One region of the Vibrio iocasae genome, then DNA from elsewhere that is predicted to be linked to it. Evidence: predicted binding sites of a transcription regulator. Region 1 holds the regulator's gene; each other region holds the start of a gene.
The links. Region 1 encodes PurR, which represses purine synthesis genes. Its sites were predicted from a motif close to TNANGNAAACGTTTNCNTNA; they were not measured.
Positions count from the first base shown of each region.

Region 1 (3,916 bases):
ATTTTGAACTGCTTTCCGAAAATATTAGTCACCTGCGAACATATAGCCTTCACCATGCACAGTGACAAATATTTGAGGGTTCTTTGGATCATATTCCATTTTCGCTCGCATACGTCGAATAAGAACATCAATTGTTCGGTCGTTTGGAGCGTCAACTCTGTGACTTATCATGTTGATGATTCTTTCACGACTTAATACTGTATTCGGATAAGAAGAAAGAGCCACAAGCAGCTCATATTCGGCTTTCGTCAATTTAACCGGCTCACCATCACGAGTTAGTGCTCTTCTCTGAATATCAAACGTCCAGTCACCGAAATAGATAACATTTCCATCATCTTCATCAGAATCGTTATTTCCACCGCCTGTACGTACAAGAGAAATACGCCACAATAAGTTTTTGACACGAACCAGCAATTCTCTGAGTTCAAATGGTTTTGTAACGTAATCATCCGCCCCCATTTCCAGACCAACAATTTTATCTATGCTGTCTGTTCTGCCTGTGACTAAAATAATTCCGATATCTGATTGGCTGCGTAGTTCACGAGTTAACATCAAGCCGTCTTCACCTGGTAAATTAATGTCTAACATCACCAGATCAATATTCTCTTCAGCTAGAATCTCTCTCATCTGCTCGCCACTCTCCGCTTCGCTTACTGAATATCCTTCACTCTGAAAATACCCAACCAGCTTGCTTCGTGTAACAACATCATCTTCAACTACTAATACGTGACTACTCATGTCTACCACTTCACTCTGCCGAAAATTTCGATCAACAATTTTATCAATATGCCGACCGTATTTTATTCATAACTTTTCATAATTCTAGCGAATAATAGGAATTCTGCCCAAAAGTTCGGAATTTATTGACCCAACGCAACTCTCTGACTTGCGGTTAATTTTCCTTAATAAACTGTCATTTTTTTTCATTTCAATAGTTAGTTTTATTAATATTTTTTGTTTACACTTATAGGAAATAACTATGTCTCAGGAACCCTGCAATGGAAGAAACAAAAGCATTTAACGAAAAGCGCGCTGAAATTTACTGGTGGCTTTCAAGCCTGTTCGCTAAAGAGCTGACAGAACAAGAACTCGAAGCTTACCAATCTACCGAAATCCGATCTTTTCTGACCGGGCTAGGTGAAAACGAAGCACTTAAAGAATCGATTGATAAAGTTGTCGATGCTTTAAACCGACTACAAACACGTGAAGATGCCCAGCTAGAATTGGCTGCGGATTTCTGCGAGCTGTTTTTAACATCAGATAAAAATGCCGCACTGCCCTATGCTTCTATGTATATTGGAGAGTCAGGATTACTTAATGATAAACCGGCTCAGGAAATGGCTGCTCTGATGGAAGAAAAAGGCATCGCCATCAAAGAAGGCTTGAATGAACCAGCCGATCATATAGCGCTAGAGCTGGATTTCCTGGGCAACATGATTATTCGCTCTAACGAGTTAGAAAAACTTGAGCATATTGAAGAGGCCTTATTGGACCAGAAAGCATTTATCGAAAAATATATGCTAAGTTGGTTCCCTCAATTTAAAGATAAGTGCGTTCAACATGATGATTTCGGTTTCTATGCAGGTATCGCGGCTCTTCTTGTAGACTTCTGTCAGCTAGATTGCTCTTACCTTGCTGGTGAGTAAATAATAATATTTGTGACAACGCCCTATATAAGGGCGTTGTTTCTGTTTGCATTTACGTCTAAAATCAGGCCGCAATCGATAAAATTATGAATATTTCTGTAAACCGCTTTTTCAAGCGGTTTTTTGTGTTTTATCACAAACAGAGAAACTGCTGATAAACTTATTTATAGTAGAAGAAAAAACAGCAGTTCAGATAGGACAAATATATGGCCACTATTAAAGATGTCGCACGCTTAGCCGGTGTTTCAACCACAACAGTATCTCATGTTATTAATAAGACTCGCTTTGTTGCTGAAGCTACTCAAGAAAGAGTAATGGAGGCGGTAAAAGAGTTAAATTACGCCCCAAGTGCTGTGGCCCGAAGTCTGAAATGCAATACAACCCGAACAGTAGGTATGTTGGTGACACAGTCAACAAACCCGTTTCTGGCAGAAGTCATCGACGGCTTCGAGAGTTACTGTTACAGGCAGGGTTACACACTCATCCTGTGTAACACAGGCGGTATCTATGAAAAGCAACGAGACTACGTTCGATTCCTTGCAGAAAAGCGTGTAGACGGCATCTTTGTACTTTGCTCTGATTTGACAACTGAGCTACAGGAAATGCTGGAGAGCCATACTGACATCCCTAAAGTGATCATGGACTGGGGTGATTGGGAAAATCAGTCAGATAAAATCATTGATAACTCTGAAGAAGGTGGGTATCTGGCGACCAAATACTTACTTGAACGTGGGCACGAAAAAATCTTCTGCCTGTCAGGACACCTGGACAAAACACTTTGTATTGAACGTATCGAAGGCTACAAACGCGCACTACAAGAGTTCGATATCGAGTTCAATCAAGAGAATATTCTTGAAGGTAACTTTGAGTGTGACATGGCCGTTGAAGCTGCGGATAGAATTCTTGAGCTCGATGAAAAACCAACAGCTGTATTCTGCTTCAATGACATCATGGCTCTAGGCCTGATGAGCCGTCTACAGGAGAAAGGAATGCGAATCCCTGAAGACATCTCTGTTATTGGATATGACAATATTGACCTAGCAGCTTATTTCTCGCCACCATTGACCACTGTTCACCAGCCAAAACGACGTGTTGGTAAAACAGCGTTCGAAATTCTGCTGGAAAGAATCAAAAACAAAGAGCACGAACGTCGCGTTTTTGAGATGCACCCGGAAATCATCTCACGTAAGAGCGTTAAAGAGCTAAACTAGTCTGATAAACTATTAAAGCTTGCGGCTACTAACTACTATTGAGTGGTTAGTAGTACACAATCATTTGTATATCATACGGCATAAGATTTGGAACCAATATCACACCGGATAATTTAATCCGTGATCTTTATCCAAATCACGCCTATATTTATAACGTCACGACCAGGGCAAACCATTCGAAAGAATGGGACGCAAAGCCACCGGCCTTAATCTGAAGAGGTATCGTATTGATATTTCTATACTCAGAATGGCAGCGGGGCTGCCGAAGGCAAATTAGCAACGTAGAGCAGATACTTTACGAGTTTCTGACAACAGATCACACAGATTTGCTAATTTCTCGGTATCAAATTGGTTGAAGCAATTTTTAACCCGAGACAGACGCAATGGATAAACCAGTACTAAAAGACTCATTGAAACTTTTCGAGCAATTTGGCCAAGTCAAATCTCGGTCTATGTTCGGTGGGTTTGGCATTTTCGTAGACGAAGCAATGTTTGCTCTCGTCGTTAATGACTCTCTTCATATTCGTTCTAGCGACTCCACTATCGAAGAGTTTAAATCATCCGGTTATGAACCTTACGTTTATAAAAAACGTGGGTTCCCTGTGGTTACCAAGTACTTCGCACTACCTGACAACATTTGGGAAAACACGGACGATATTCTTACTCTCGCAAAACACGCTCTAGAGCTAGCTAAAGAAGAAAAAGCGGTTCAGGCAGAAGAGAAACCGACTCGCCTTAAAGATCTACCTAACCTTAGGCTTGGTACAGAACGCATGCTTAAGAAAGCAGGTATCGCTTCTGTTTCAGACCTGAAGCAAGCAGGTTCTGTAGGCGCTTACAAAGCGATTAAAGAGACCAACTCCGGAGTTAGCCTGGAACTGCTGTGGGCTCTCGAAGGCGCACTAAACGGCACTCACTGGTCGGTGATATCGAAGGAACGACGCGAAGAGTTAATAAAACGACTCGACTAAGCTTTATCAAGATATTTCAATTAAAAACCGCTTTGAATCTCATAGCGGTTTTTTTGTATTTAAAATTCTTTGTGAAGTGTGAAATTAT
Region 1 is NZ_CP145311.1:2,183,824-2,187,739, forward strand. Features, by position in the region: gene torR (two-component system response regulator TorR) at 25-738, opposite strand; gene torD (molecular chaperone TorD) at 999-1,646, shown strand; gene purR (HTH-type transcriptional repressor PurR) at 1,853-2,857, shown strand; cyclic di-GMP riboswitch class I at 3,014-3,124, shown strand; gene SNR28_RS19655 (TfoX/Sxy family DNA transformation protein) at 3,241-3,828, shown strand.

Region 2 (3,916 bases), 1.5 Mb from region 1:
TGCTCGATAGGATCGATTCCCTGCCAGATCCATTGATAGCGCCTCAGGTTTCGATACCATCGGTAACCATCTCGATTCTGCTTGGTTTCCAAAAACTCTTTGCTGCTTGGCATATAGTTGGTGAGACCTGATGTCTCTTTTGCCTGTTTATGTTTAACAAAAAGCGTTTCTGAAAGGTTTTTTATTTTATCTGACATTTGCGGGTCTATATTCTTGTTATTGAACCCTTAAATCATATAAAAAAAAGTGGCCCAATACAGGGCCACTTCTCAATAAAAAAGCAAAATCTTTTCAATTACTGCCTTGAAATAGGATCAACATAAGCCATTTCCATGTCCCATGGCTGCTCAATCCAGGTATCCTGATCAATATCGACAATATAATCGTCAACCAGATCTGCACCTGCTGGCTTAGCAGAAACAGTGATCAATTTACCTTTAGGGTACATTTCACGAAGCTTACGAGCAGTGTCACCACTGTCTACTAAGTCATCTACAATCAGGAAACCCTCGCCATCACCTTCAACCGCTTTCACTACCGTCATATCACGCTGATGATCGTGATCGTAGCTAGAGATACAAACGGTATCCACATAGCGAATACCTAGCTCGCGAGCCAGGATAGCTGCTGGTACAAGACCACCACGGCTAACACCGATAATGCCTTTCCATTGTTCTGCAGGCATTTGTTTTGCAGCAAGTTGGCGACAATACATCTGCATATTGTCCCAAGTAATGATGAATTTTTTAGTCATAATTATTAACCTGATTAGCTTATATAACAAAGCGTGCTGACCAATTTGGACAACACGCTTTCTACTAACTTTTTAATTGTTTAGCTTCGATTAAGCGAACATAAACTTAAGAACGAAAACTACAGCCAGAACCCAGACACTAACTGGAACTTCTCTGCCCTTACCACTTAGGCCTTTGATAGCAGCATAAGCGATAAAGCCAAGCGCGATACCATCTGCGATTGAGTAAGTCAGAGGCATTAGCAAACATACAACAACAGTTGGAGCTGCCTCAGTAAGATCGCGCCAGTCAATAGAAACCAGACCAGACATCATAAGAATTGCAACATAAAACAATGCACCAGATGTCGCGTATGCTGGGATCATACCTGCAAGTGGCGAGAAGAATAATGCAAGCAGGAACAAAATGCCAACAACAACTGCGGTCAAACCTGTGCGGCCACCAGCAGAAACACCTGAAACACTTTCAATGTAAGACGTTGTGCTTGAAGTACCAAGCAATGCACCAACGGATGTTGCTGTTGAATCAGCTAGAAGTGCACGATTCAGGCGAGGTAGTTTGCCATCTTCCTTAATAAGGTCAGCCTTAGTAGCAACACCAACCAGTGTGCCCGCAGTATCAAACAGGTCAACAAACAAGAAAGCAAAAATTACTGAGATCATGCCCACTTCAAACACGCCAGCAAAATCAAGCTGCATAAAAGTAGGAGCAATGCTTGGTGGCGTTGACATCAGGCCACCATACTGAACGTCACCAAATGCTACACCCAGAGCTGTTACAACAAGAATTGCAATCATTACCGCAGCTTTAAGACCACGATGAACCAGTGCAATAGTCAAAAAGAAACCAAATGCAGCAAGTGCTGCTTTCAGTGAAGTCACATCACCAATAGAAACCAAGGTTGCTGGGTTATCACCAACAATGCCCGCTCCCTGAAGTGCGATAAACGCCAGGAACAGACCGATACCAGCAGAGATACCCGTTCTAAGAGACATTGGGATCGCGTTGATAATCCACTCACGAATCTTAAATATGCTTAGTAGAATGAAAAGAACACCAGAAACAAATACCGCAGCAAGCGCTACTTGCCACGTATGGCCCATTCCAAGAACAACTGAATAAGTAAAGAACGCATTTAAGCCCATACCTGGTGCCTGAGCGATCGGGTAGTTTGCAACAATACCCATAATGAAACAGCCAATAGCAGCAGCAAGACACGTTGCCACAAAGACCGATCCTTTATCCATACCGGTCGCAGACAGAATCGCAGGGTTTACAAAAATGATGTAAGCCATAGTCAAAAAGGTTGTCGCACCTGCAATAACTTCTGTGCGAACATTGGTTTTGTTCTCACTGAGTTTAAATAGTTTCTCCAACATGATTATTGGTCCCTAAAATATAAAAATAACAAAGTAAACGTTTGCGTAATCGATTGGCTGCGAATTATAAAGTTATCAAAATGCAATTTCTAGGGAAATTTGTGACGGTAATAACATTTTTTAATACCTTAATTAACCCATAACAATATCATTCACGCCACCAATCATGGTAACCACCTGAAAAACATAAAATAATAGATGTTTTTCTCTTTGGTTTTTTCCGAATAGAGATTAATCAAGAGATAAAATTTCATGCTTGGTGAGAGGGGAATTATCGAAACTAACACGGGATAAATGTGCCTTTACCAGCGTCGCATACTGAAGCGGACAAAATCAGATAAAAAATGTAATGGATTACATTTGGGAAATAAAAAAACGCCACCAATTTTGGCAGCGCTATAAAGAATCAAATCTTTAACAAGTAAAAAAATTTCAAATCAATAGGGGCGAACATAATCATGTTCAGTTACATATGATGGTTACTTCTGGTAACCAAAGTATGTTGGGTAACGAAAACCGTGTTCAAAAATTGCTTTTGTGCACCACACTTTTCTGTAATCTAAGTTGTTCATATTTATCACCTTTAAATAAAATTAATACTTTTAGTTAGTATCTCGGTTCCCTGGAGGCGATATTCGGACTCATCCTTTGAGCGTTTTATTCTTCTGTTCAGAAGTTGAGTACTAATATATCAAACTGAAATTTAATTACAACCCAAAAAGAGATTTAAATCACACTTTTCTGATTTTATGGCTTTTACTGTAATTTAATTACATTTTTATTAATGATTGGCTATTGTTAATTATGAGGTATCAATATGCTCAATCCCCTTCTGTCGCAGGGATTGCAGTGGTATTATTCCCAAACTTTTTTTAATAGTCCGGAAAGCAATCAATTGTTCGACCAAAACACATAAGAACAATCAATAATTCTGGTTTATAAGGCTTAAGGAGTTATCTGTGTCCAAAAATCATTCCGAGATTAGCAATTTAGCGCCATCAACACTTTGGCAGTTCTTTGACAAGATTTGCTCTATACCTCACCCATCAAAGCACGAAGAAGCTCTGGCTACTTACATTGTTGAATGGGCAGAAAGAAAAGGATTAAGTGTTCGCAGAGATAGTACAGGTAACGTATTTATCAGTAAGCCAGCCACTCCAGGCATGGAAGATCGCAAAGGTGTCGTTCTTCAGGCTCACATTGATATGGTTCCTCAGAAGAACGAGGATACCGCACACGACTTCCTGACAGATCCTATTCAACCTTATATTGATGGTGAGTGGGTAACTGCGAAAGGCACAACTCTTGGTGCCGACAACGGTATTGGTATGGCATCTTGCCTGGCTGTGCTGGATTCAAATGAAATCAAGCACGGTCCACTTGAAGTACTTCTGACAATTGATGAAGAAGCGGGCATGACCGGTGCATTCGGTCTGGAAGAAGGTTGGCTGGAAGGCGACATCCTACTAAACACCGACTCCGAACAGGAAGGCGAAGTTTACATGGGTTGTGCCGGAGGCATTGACGCATCTCTAACGTTTGACATCAAACGTGAAGAGCTACCTGCTGGATATGTAACGCGTCAGCTTACTCTAAAAGGCCTGAAAGGCGGTCACTCTGGATGTGACATTCATACAGGTCGCGGCAATGCAAACAAACTTCTGGCTCGCTTCTTAGCCGGGCACGCAGAAGAGCTTGAGCTGAAGCTTATCGATTTCCGTGGTGGTAGCCTGCGTAATGCTATTCCTCGCGAAGCATTTGCAGTTGTAGCCGTTCCTATGG
Region 2 is NZ_CP145311.1:714,180-718,095, reverse strand. Features, by position in the region: gene frsA (esterase FrsA) at 1-197, opposite strand, end outside; gene gpt (xanthine phosphoribosyltransferase) at 296-754, opposite strand; gene SNR28_RS12925 (NCS2 family permease) at 845-2,134, opposite strand; gene SNR28_RS12920 (aminoacyl-histidine dipeptidase) at 3,094-3,916, shown strand, end outside.
Region 2: the regulator PurR is predicted to act here: its motif matches at 2,164-2,183, upstream of SNR28_RS12925 (NCS2 family permease).

Region 3 (3,916 bases), 1.3 Mb from region 1:
ACCCCTAATGGCAGGTAGTGCACTGGCCTCACCAATTGCAGATTCTATGTTCGATTACTTCGACACAGACAAAAACAATGAACTGACGATGGAAGAGTTCAAAAATAGCGGAGTAGATACTGAAGGTGAGCATTGGAATCAGCAGCTATCAAAAGTATGTACTGAGAAAACACTAAAAATGGTAGAACCTGATTTGGTTAAGACGTTCAAAGCTCTGGACCAAAACAACGACAAGATCGTAACCAGAAAAGAGTTTACTGAAAATGGAGAAAAGGAATATAGCGCTTACTGGAAAGCCTCTTTCGAGGAAGCGGACAAAAACAAAGACAAGTTCTTGTCGAAAGAAGAGTACCTTGCTCAAGCGAATAAATACGTAAACAAGTTAAAAGAGAGCTACGCTGACAAAAATATCCCCGTGGAGTGTAAAGCCGATATGGAATACTGGCAGGGCTACTATGAAAACATCAATCAGTATGCGGAATACTCATTCGACTATCTGGATGATAACGAAGACAATAAGTTAAGCTTCGAAGAGTATATAGGTCAACACCTACGATAAAAATAATGCGACGTGGCGGCAATTACAGGACAATAAACACTAATTAAGTACCTTATCGGTAAGAATTCATCGCTCTTACAAAACTAACATGGATCGGACTTCTATTGATCAAGCGCAAAAACGTTCTTGTCAGATAGGAAATAATGAGGCTGAACATATTGCTTCTGCGCTGAGAAAGTGGTGGTAGATCAATATGCTTAGGACCATTTAGGGAGGATTCATGCAGTTAAGTCCTGTATTTGCCAGACGTTTGTACTTAGCGCTGTTGGTTGAAAGTATGGAAAGACCAAACGTGCCAAAGTTGATTGAGAGAACGGGTTGGCCACGCAGAACGATCCAGGATGTATTAAAAGCTCTACCGGGTATTGGTATTGAGCTGATTTTTGTCCAGGATGGTCGGCGTCATAACGATGGATACTACCAGCTCTCAGACTGGGGACCATTTGATAGCCAGTGGGTAATGGAACGTCAGAGCGACATAGCTTCCACACTAGGTTTTAGAAAGTAAAAATGGCCGGTTAAAACCGGCCATTTTTATATCTCATTCTCGAATTATTGCGCAGCAACCACTGACATTTCGACAAGAATAACATCACGGGCCATACGAGCTTCAACACATGCGCGTGCAGGTTTTTCACTGTTCGCTACCCATGCATCCCAAACCTTGTTCATTGCAGCAAAATCTTTCATGTCACGGATATAGATAGTCACAGAAAGAATCTTATCTCTGTTACTGCCCGCTTTTTCAAGTAGCGCATCAATTTTATCAAGACAACGCTGAGTCTGCTCTGCGATATCCCACTCTGCATCTCCCGCCGTTTGACCACAAAGGTAAATGGTACCGTTATGCTTAACAATACGGCTCATACGTTCTGTGGACTCAATTCTTTCAATCGTCATTATTTTTCCTTTTTTGTTTTAATAGCATCTGTACCGGGCAACAATTTTAGACATACGAAAAAGCCGCAGCAAGGATTAACTTGCTGCGGCTTAAAATAATGGCACGCCCTGAAGGATTCGAACCTTCGACCACATCCTTAGAAGGGACGTGCTCTATCCAGCTGAGCTAAGGGCGCACAATAAGAACTTAATCTTACTTGAACACTGATTGGCAATTGCCTAACAGTGCTGCGTAATCTACATGCTTCACCCTGTGTGTGTCAACGGCTTTATCGGGGGATTTTAATTGTTTGCTTGTATATTAGTCAGTTTATAAAAAGATTTGATACAAACACTTAAGTCCTAAAGTTTCAAAAGGTCCGGCCCTTTCAGACATGCCTTAGCACTTCTTTCAAATGTCTTCGATATACAACAAAAAGCAAACGTTTGCGCAATGGATATTTCATGGCTTTTTTGCGACAATGCGCCAGAAACTATATATACATGCACCAAGGGAACCTATGACTGCTCAAAATATCGATGGAAAGCTTATATCACAAACCGTCCGCTCAGAAGTTGCGGCTCGCGTAAAAGCAAGGACAGAAGCTGGGTTACGCGCCCCTGGTCTGGCAGTAGTTCTTGTTGGTGAAGATCCTGCGTCTCAGGTTTATGTTGGAAGTAAAAGAAGAGCATGCGATGAAGTGGGTTTTGTCTCAAAATCTTATGACTTGCCTGCTACCGCGACCGAAGAAGAACTGCTCGCGTTAGTTGATCAACTAAACGAAGACTCAGAAGTTGATGGTATTTTGGTTCAGCTTCCTCTTCCTGCCGGAATTGATAGCACTAAAGTTCTTGAAAGAATCCACCCTGCTAAAGATGTAGATGGTTTCCACCCATACAATGTGGGTCGACTTGCACAACGTATCCCTAAACTTCGCTCATGCACACCTAAAGGCATTATTACGTTATTAGAACGCTACAACATTGAACTTCGTGGGAAACACGCTGTCATTGTAGGGGCATCAAATATTGTTGGTCGACCAATGACACTGGAGTTGCTGCTTTCTGGATGTACGACAACGACTTGTCATCGCTTCACCAAAGATCTTGAATCTTTTGTTCGTCAGGCGGATGTTGTGGTGGTTGCTGTTGGCAAACCTAACTTCATACCGGGTAACTGGATTAAGAAAGGTGCGATCGTGGTCGATGTGGGCATCAACCGAATGGAAGATGGAAAACTGGTTGGTGATGTTGACTATCAAGGTGCTAAAGAAAATGCCAGCTTTATTACCCCTGTACCAGGTGGTGTTGGTCCAATGACTGTAGCTAGTTTGATTGAAAACACTATGATTGCCTGCGAACAGTATAAACAGGCTAAATAACCATCAAGTATTCATATGGCTTCTTTTTCATAAGAAGCCATATAATCTATTGTGCATATTTTACTTTTCTCTTTCCAACTCCATAAAACGCTAACATTCTCCAGATATTTGCCATACATTGCACTGTTAATCTTTATTTTCTCTTTAAATACAACAAGGTAGAGAAAATAATGAAATCAATTAACAAAAGTCTGTTGGTGCTAATGTTAGGCGCATCTACTCTGGCTGTAGGTTGTTCAAGCACAGATGAAATTGAGCAAAAAGAACAGCAGCTATCTAACCAAGAACAGCAACTGAATGAAAAAGAGCAGAAGCTGACTGACGTAGAAGAGCACCTATACACTAAAGAACAGCTACTAAACGAAAAGCAGCAGAACCTATCTCATAAGAGCCAGGAACTGGACGACAGAGAAAGTGCTATCGCTGAAGAAGAAGCTAGACAAGAAGCTCAGAGACTAGCTACTTACGTTGTAGAAAAAGGCGACACTCTGACTGTTATCGCTGAAGAAAACAACACAACAGTTAAAGAAATCGTTGCTCTGAACCCTAAGTTCCAGGACAAAGATATCAACACGCTTTACGTTGGTGAAAAAATCAGACTTAACTAATTTTAATTAGTTGCTAGTTAAAGAAAAGGCCAGAATCTTGTGATTCTGGCCTTTTTGTTTATCCAAACTTGATTCGGTCAGCCAAATGACTCACAGCGATTCCGAAGTAATAAGAGCGATTCCACTTCATAAGCACCTGATAGTTGTTGTAAATAAGATATGCTCGTCCATTTACATCATCTGGCATAATTAACCAGGCCTTAATTGGCTCATCTGGATTAGGAAGCTTAGTGCCATTATGTCTGGTCACGCCTAAATCACTCCACTCTTGAAGTGTTTTTCCTTTCTCAGCTTGTCTGCCGATTAAATCTTCCGAGATGTCTTGAGGCACTTGTACCTGACGTCCCCAAGTGTACTTCTCATCCCAGCCAGATTCGCTCAGGTAATTTGCAGCGGATGCAAAAACATCTGACTCACTGTTCCAGATGTCTTTCTTGCCATCACCATTTCCATCAGCAGCGTATCTAATGAAGGAGCTGGGCATAAAC
Region 3 is NZ_CP145311.1:924,196-928,111, reverse strand. Features, by position in the region: gene SNR28_RS14010 (EF-hand domain-containing protein) at 1-559, shown strand, start outside; gene SNR28_RS14005 (helix-turn-helix domain-containing protein) at 780-1,067, shown strand; gene SNR28_RS14000 (RidA family protein) at 1,112-1,459, opposite strand; tRNA gene SNR28_RS13995 (tRNA-Arg) at 1,559-1,635, opposite strand; gene folD (bifunctional methylenetetrahydrofolate dehydrogenase/methenyltetrahydrofolate cyclohydrolase FolD) at 1,960-2,820, shown strand; gene SNR28_RS13985 (LysM peptidoglycan-binding domain-containing protein) at 2,991-3,428, shown strand; gene SNR28_RS13980 (lytic transglycosylase domain-containing protein) at 3,487-3,916, opposite strand, start outside.
Region 3: the regulator PurR is predicted to act here: its motif matches at 1,874-1,893, upstream of folD (bifunctional methylenetetrahydrofolate dehydrogenase/methenyltetrahydrofolate cyclohydrolase FolD).

Region 4 (3,916 bases), 1.5 Mb from region 1:
GTTTTCTCTGCAACAGTTGGAAGACGAAGTACACGGTCAACCGCTTCATTAAGCTCAACAGCAGTCATATCAAACGCTGGGCTTTCCGCTTTCTGAGATTTAACATCACGATGCATCTTAGGCGTTTTGCCCAGAAGAATATCCATCGGCATATCGATAGGTGTGTTGTCGAAATGCGAATCTTCCAGAGTCAGGTGGCGCTCTTCAGTAGCAATACCAACAACTGCATACGGCGTTCTTTCACGCTTACAGATAGCATCAAATGTTGCCATCTCTTCCTGACCCACAGCCAGAACGTAACGTTCCTGTGATTCGTTACACCAGATCTCAAGCGGGCTCATACCCGGCTCATCATTAGGTACATCACGTAGCTGGAACTTACCGCCACGCTCACCATCGTCTACAAGCTCAGGCAGTGCGTTAGAAATACCGCCCGCGCCCACATCGTGGATAAACGCGATTGGGTTATCTTCACCAAGCTGCCAGCAGCGGTCGATAACTTCCTGACAGCGACGCTCCATCTCTGGGTTTTCACGCTGTACAGAAGCAAAATCCAGATCTTCAGCAGACTGACCAGATGCCATTGAAGAAGCAGCGCCGCCACCAAGGCCGATGTTCATTGCAGGGCCACCAAGAACGATGATGTTTGCGCCTACAGGAATTTCACGCTTTTGAACGTGCTCATCACGAATGTTACCCATACCACCAGCAATCATGATTGGCTTGTGGTAACCACGAACCTCTTCACCTGCGTGAGAGCTCACTTTTTCTTCGTAAGTACGGAAGTAACCAAGAAGGTTAGGACGACCAAATTCGTTGTTAAATGCCGCGCCACCAAGAGGGCCTTCAAGCATAATATCCAGAGCAGTTACGATACGACCTGGCTTACCGAAATCTGTTTCCCAAGGCTGAACAAAATTAGGGATCTTAAGGTTTGATACAGTGAAACCAACAAGGCCAGCTTTTGGTTTACCACCAATACCTGTTGCGCCTTCGTCACGGATTTCACCGCCTGAACCTGTTGATGCACCCGGCCATGGAGAAATCGCTGTTGGGTGGTTGTGAGTTTCAACCTTCATCAGGATGTGTGCATCTTCCTGATGGTAATCATACTGGCGAGACTCAGGATTCGGGAAGAAACGGCCTACTTTAGAGCCCGTCATTACCGCTGCGTTATCTTTGTACGCAGAAAGAACGTGGTCACTTGTTGTCTCGAAGGTGTTTTTGATCATCTTGAACAGAGATTTTTCTTGCTCAACACCATCGATAGTCCAATCTGCATTAAAGATCTTGTGACGACAGTGCTCAGAGTTCGCCTGTGCAAACATCATAAGCTCGATATCGTTCGGGTTACGACCCAGCGTAGTGAAGCTCTCAACAAGATAGTCGATTTCATCTTCAGCCAGAGCAAGACCCAGAGAAACGTTCGCCTCTTCCAGTGCTTTTCGGCCACCAGCAAGAACATCTACCGCCTGAACCGGAGCTGGCTCTGCTACCGTAAATAGCGCTTGTGCAGCTTCCATCTCAGTGAATACAGATTCCATCATACGGTCATGAATCAGTGATTTCAGAACCTGAGCCTGCTCATCAGTCAGCTCTTTAGATACTTCAACAAAGTAAGCCGTACCGCGCTCAAGACGCTTAACTTTTGTAAGGCCACAATTGTTTGCTATATCCGTCGACTTAGAAGACCAAGGGGAAATTGTACCTGGACGAGGGGTAACCAAAAGAAGAAGACCTTCTGGTTCATGCTCCTGAATAGTCGGACCGTAGGTCAGAAGCTTCTTTAGCTTATCAAGCTCAGTGGAATCCAGTGCTGATTCAACGTCAGCAAAGTGCATGAATTCTGCGTAAATACCCGTTACAGGTAGCGCGTTTTCACGACAAAGTTCCAATAGTTTGTTAACTCGAAACTCAGAAAGAGCTGGGGAGCCGCGGAGTATTTCCATGTGCTAAGGTCTCTTATATGCAGTTGATTAAGTGATATAGGAATAAATTCAATAAGTTAAATTGCATTAATAAACTTATACCAATTTCACCTCTTCATTTGCGGGCGTATTATAGAGTATTTTTTTTTGTGACGTAACACCAAAAGCAACCGTTTGCGTCATTTTTTTAATTAAGTTGAGTCGATTTGCGAATTGCCGAGCAAACCTGCAATTCATCAATGTTTTTTCGAATCCTTCTTTGCCCTGCTACCCCCCTCTGTTATAAATAACCCACTGGAAATCTTACAAACATCAGTAATGCGTATCGCTATAAAAAATACATATACAAAAGTTATCTCTATTCTTGCGGCACTATTCATCATTTCAGGGTGTCAGATTGACTCCGATCCTATGAGTGAGCTGGACAAAATACGTGAGCGAGGCGTTTTGCGTGTTGGCACATTAAACAACCAACTTGCGTACTACATTGGCCCAGATGGCCCGACAGGGCTCGACTTTGAATTGGCACAGAGATTTGCTGATGAGCTTGGTGTTCAGCTCGAAATTAAACCTGCTTACCGTCTTGCGGGCTTGTTTCCTGCTTTAGACAAGAATGAGATAGATATTATTGCTGTTGGCCTAAGCCAATCTCCAGATCGAATTAAACAATATCGAGCTGCACCTGCTTACTACTATGTGAGTGAGCAGGTTGTATACAAAACCGGCACATGGCGTCCACGTAATTTAGAGAAACTGATCGAGCGCCTCAATACTACAGAAGACAGCCTAACCGTTGTTGCGGGTTCCCAGTTTGAAAAAACACTCAACCTTCTGGAGCTTCAAAACCCAGAACTTAAGTACGACATTAGCCGGGACTCAGATGTGAGAGATCTGCTAAGAAAAGTTTCAAATGGAGAGCTTGCTTATACCATAGCGGATTCTGTAGAGCTTTCACTGACTCAGCGACTCTATCCAGATATCGCACTGGCATTCGAGCTGACAGAAGATCAGCCTGTCTCCTGGTACATGAGAAAATCGGATGATGAAAGCCTTTATGCCCTACTCATCGAGTTCTTTGGTTCCATGAAACTCTCTGGTGATCTTGCGCAGCTGGAAGAGAAGTATTTCGGCCATGTAGATAGTTTTGACTACGTAGATACCCGCGCTTTTATAAGGGCATTGGATAGTAAACTACCTAAATGGGAACCTTTGTTTAAAGAGTACTCTGGAAGTTTCGACTGGCGACTTATTGCTGCACTCTCATACCAGGAGTCGCACTGGAACCCGAAAGCTAAATCACCAACCGGAGTTCGGGGCATGATGATGCTGACACTTCCAACCGCTAAAATTGTTGGAGTTAAAAACCGATTGGACCCAGAGCAATCCATAAAAGGTGGTGTTAAATACCTGAAAGGTATCGTTGAGCGTGTGCCTGACTCTATCGCAGAACATGAAAAAATCTGGTTTGCACTGGCATCTTATAACGTTGGTTACGGGCATATGATGGATGCGCGACGCCTGACACGTGCACAAGGTGGTAATCCGGACGCGTGGGCGGATGTGAAAGACAGATTGCCTCTTCTTAAAAAGAAAAAGTACTACAGCCAAACTCGGTATGGTTATGCTCGCGGTGATGAGGCGCGTAACTATGTAGAAAATATTCGCCGGTACTATCAATCCATTATTGGGCACGTTGAAAAGCAGGCGGTTACAGAAGCGGATGTCAATGTTGATGACCTTCAGGTGATTGATGTGGTTCTTCCACCTGTAGAAGAAGCAACTAATCAAGATGAGCCTGGTACCGAAAGTTCTCCTCAGGAAGCCTCTGGGGAAGAACCGTTACAAGGACCACCCGTAGAAGCTATGACACCACCAAAAACAGTAGAACCTGCACAAGAACCAGCAACACCAGAAAGCTCAGCAGTTCAAGCTGAGCTATAATGAAAAAGCTGGTTCTTACCAGCTTTCATACAGCGGTAACAAAAGCA
Region 4 is NZ_CP145311.1:705,690-709,605, reverse strand. Features, by position in the region: gene purL (phosphoribosylformylglycinamidine synthase) at 1-1,949, opposite strand, end outside; gene mltF (membrane-bound lytic murein transglycosylase MltF) at 2,247-3,869, shown strand.
Region 4: the regulator PurR is predicted to act here: its motif matches at 2,091-2,110, upstream of purL (phosphoribosylformylglycinamidine synthase).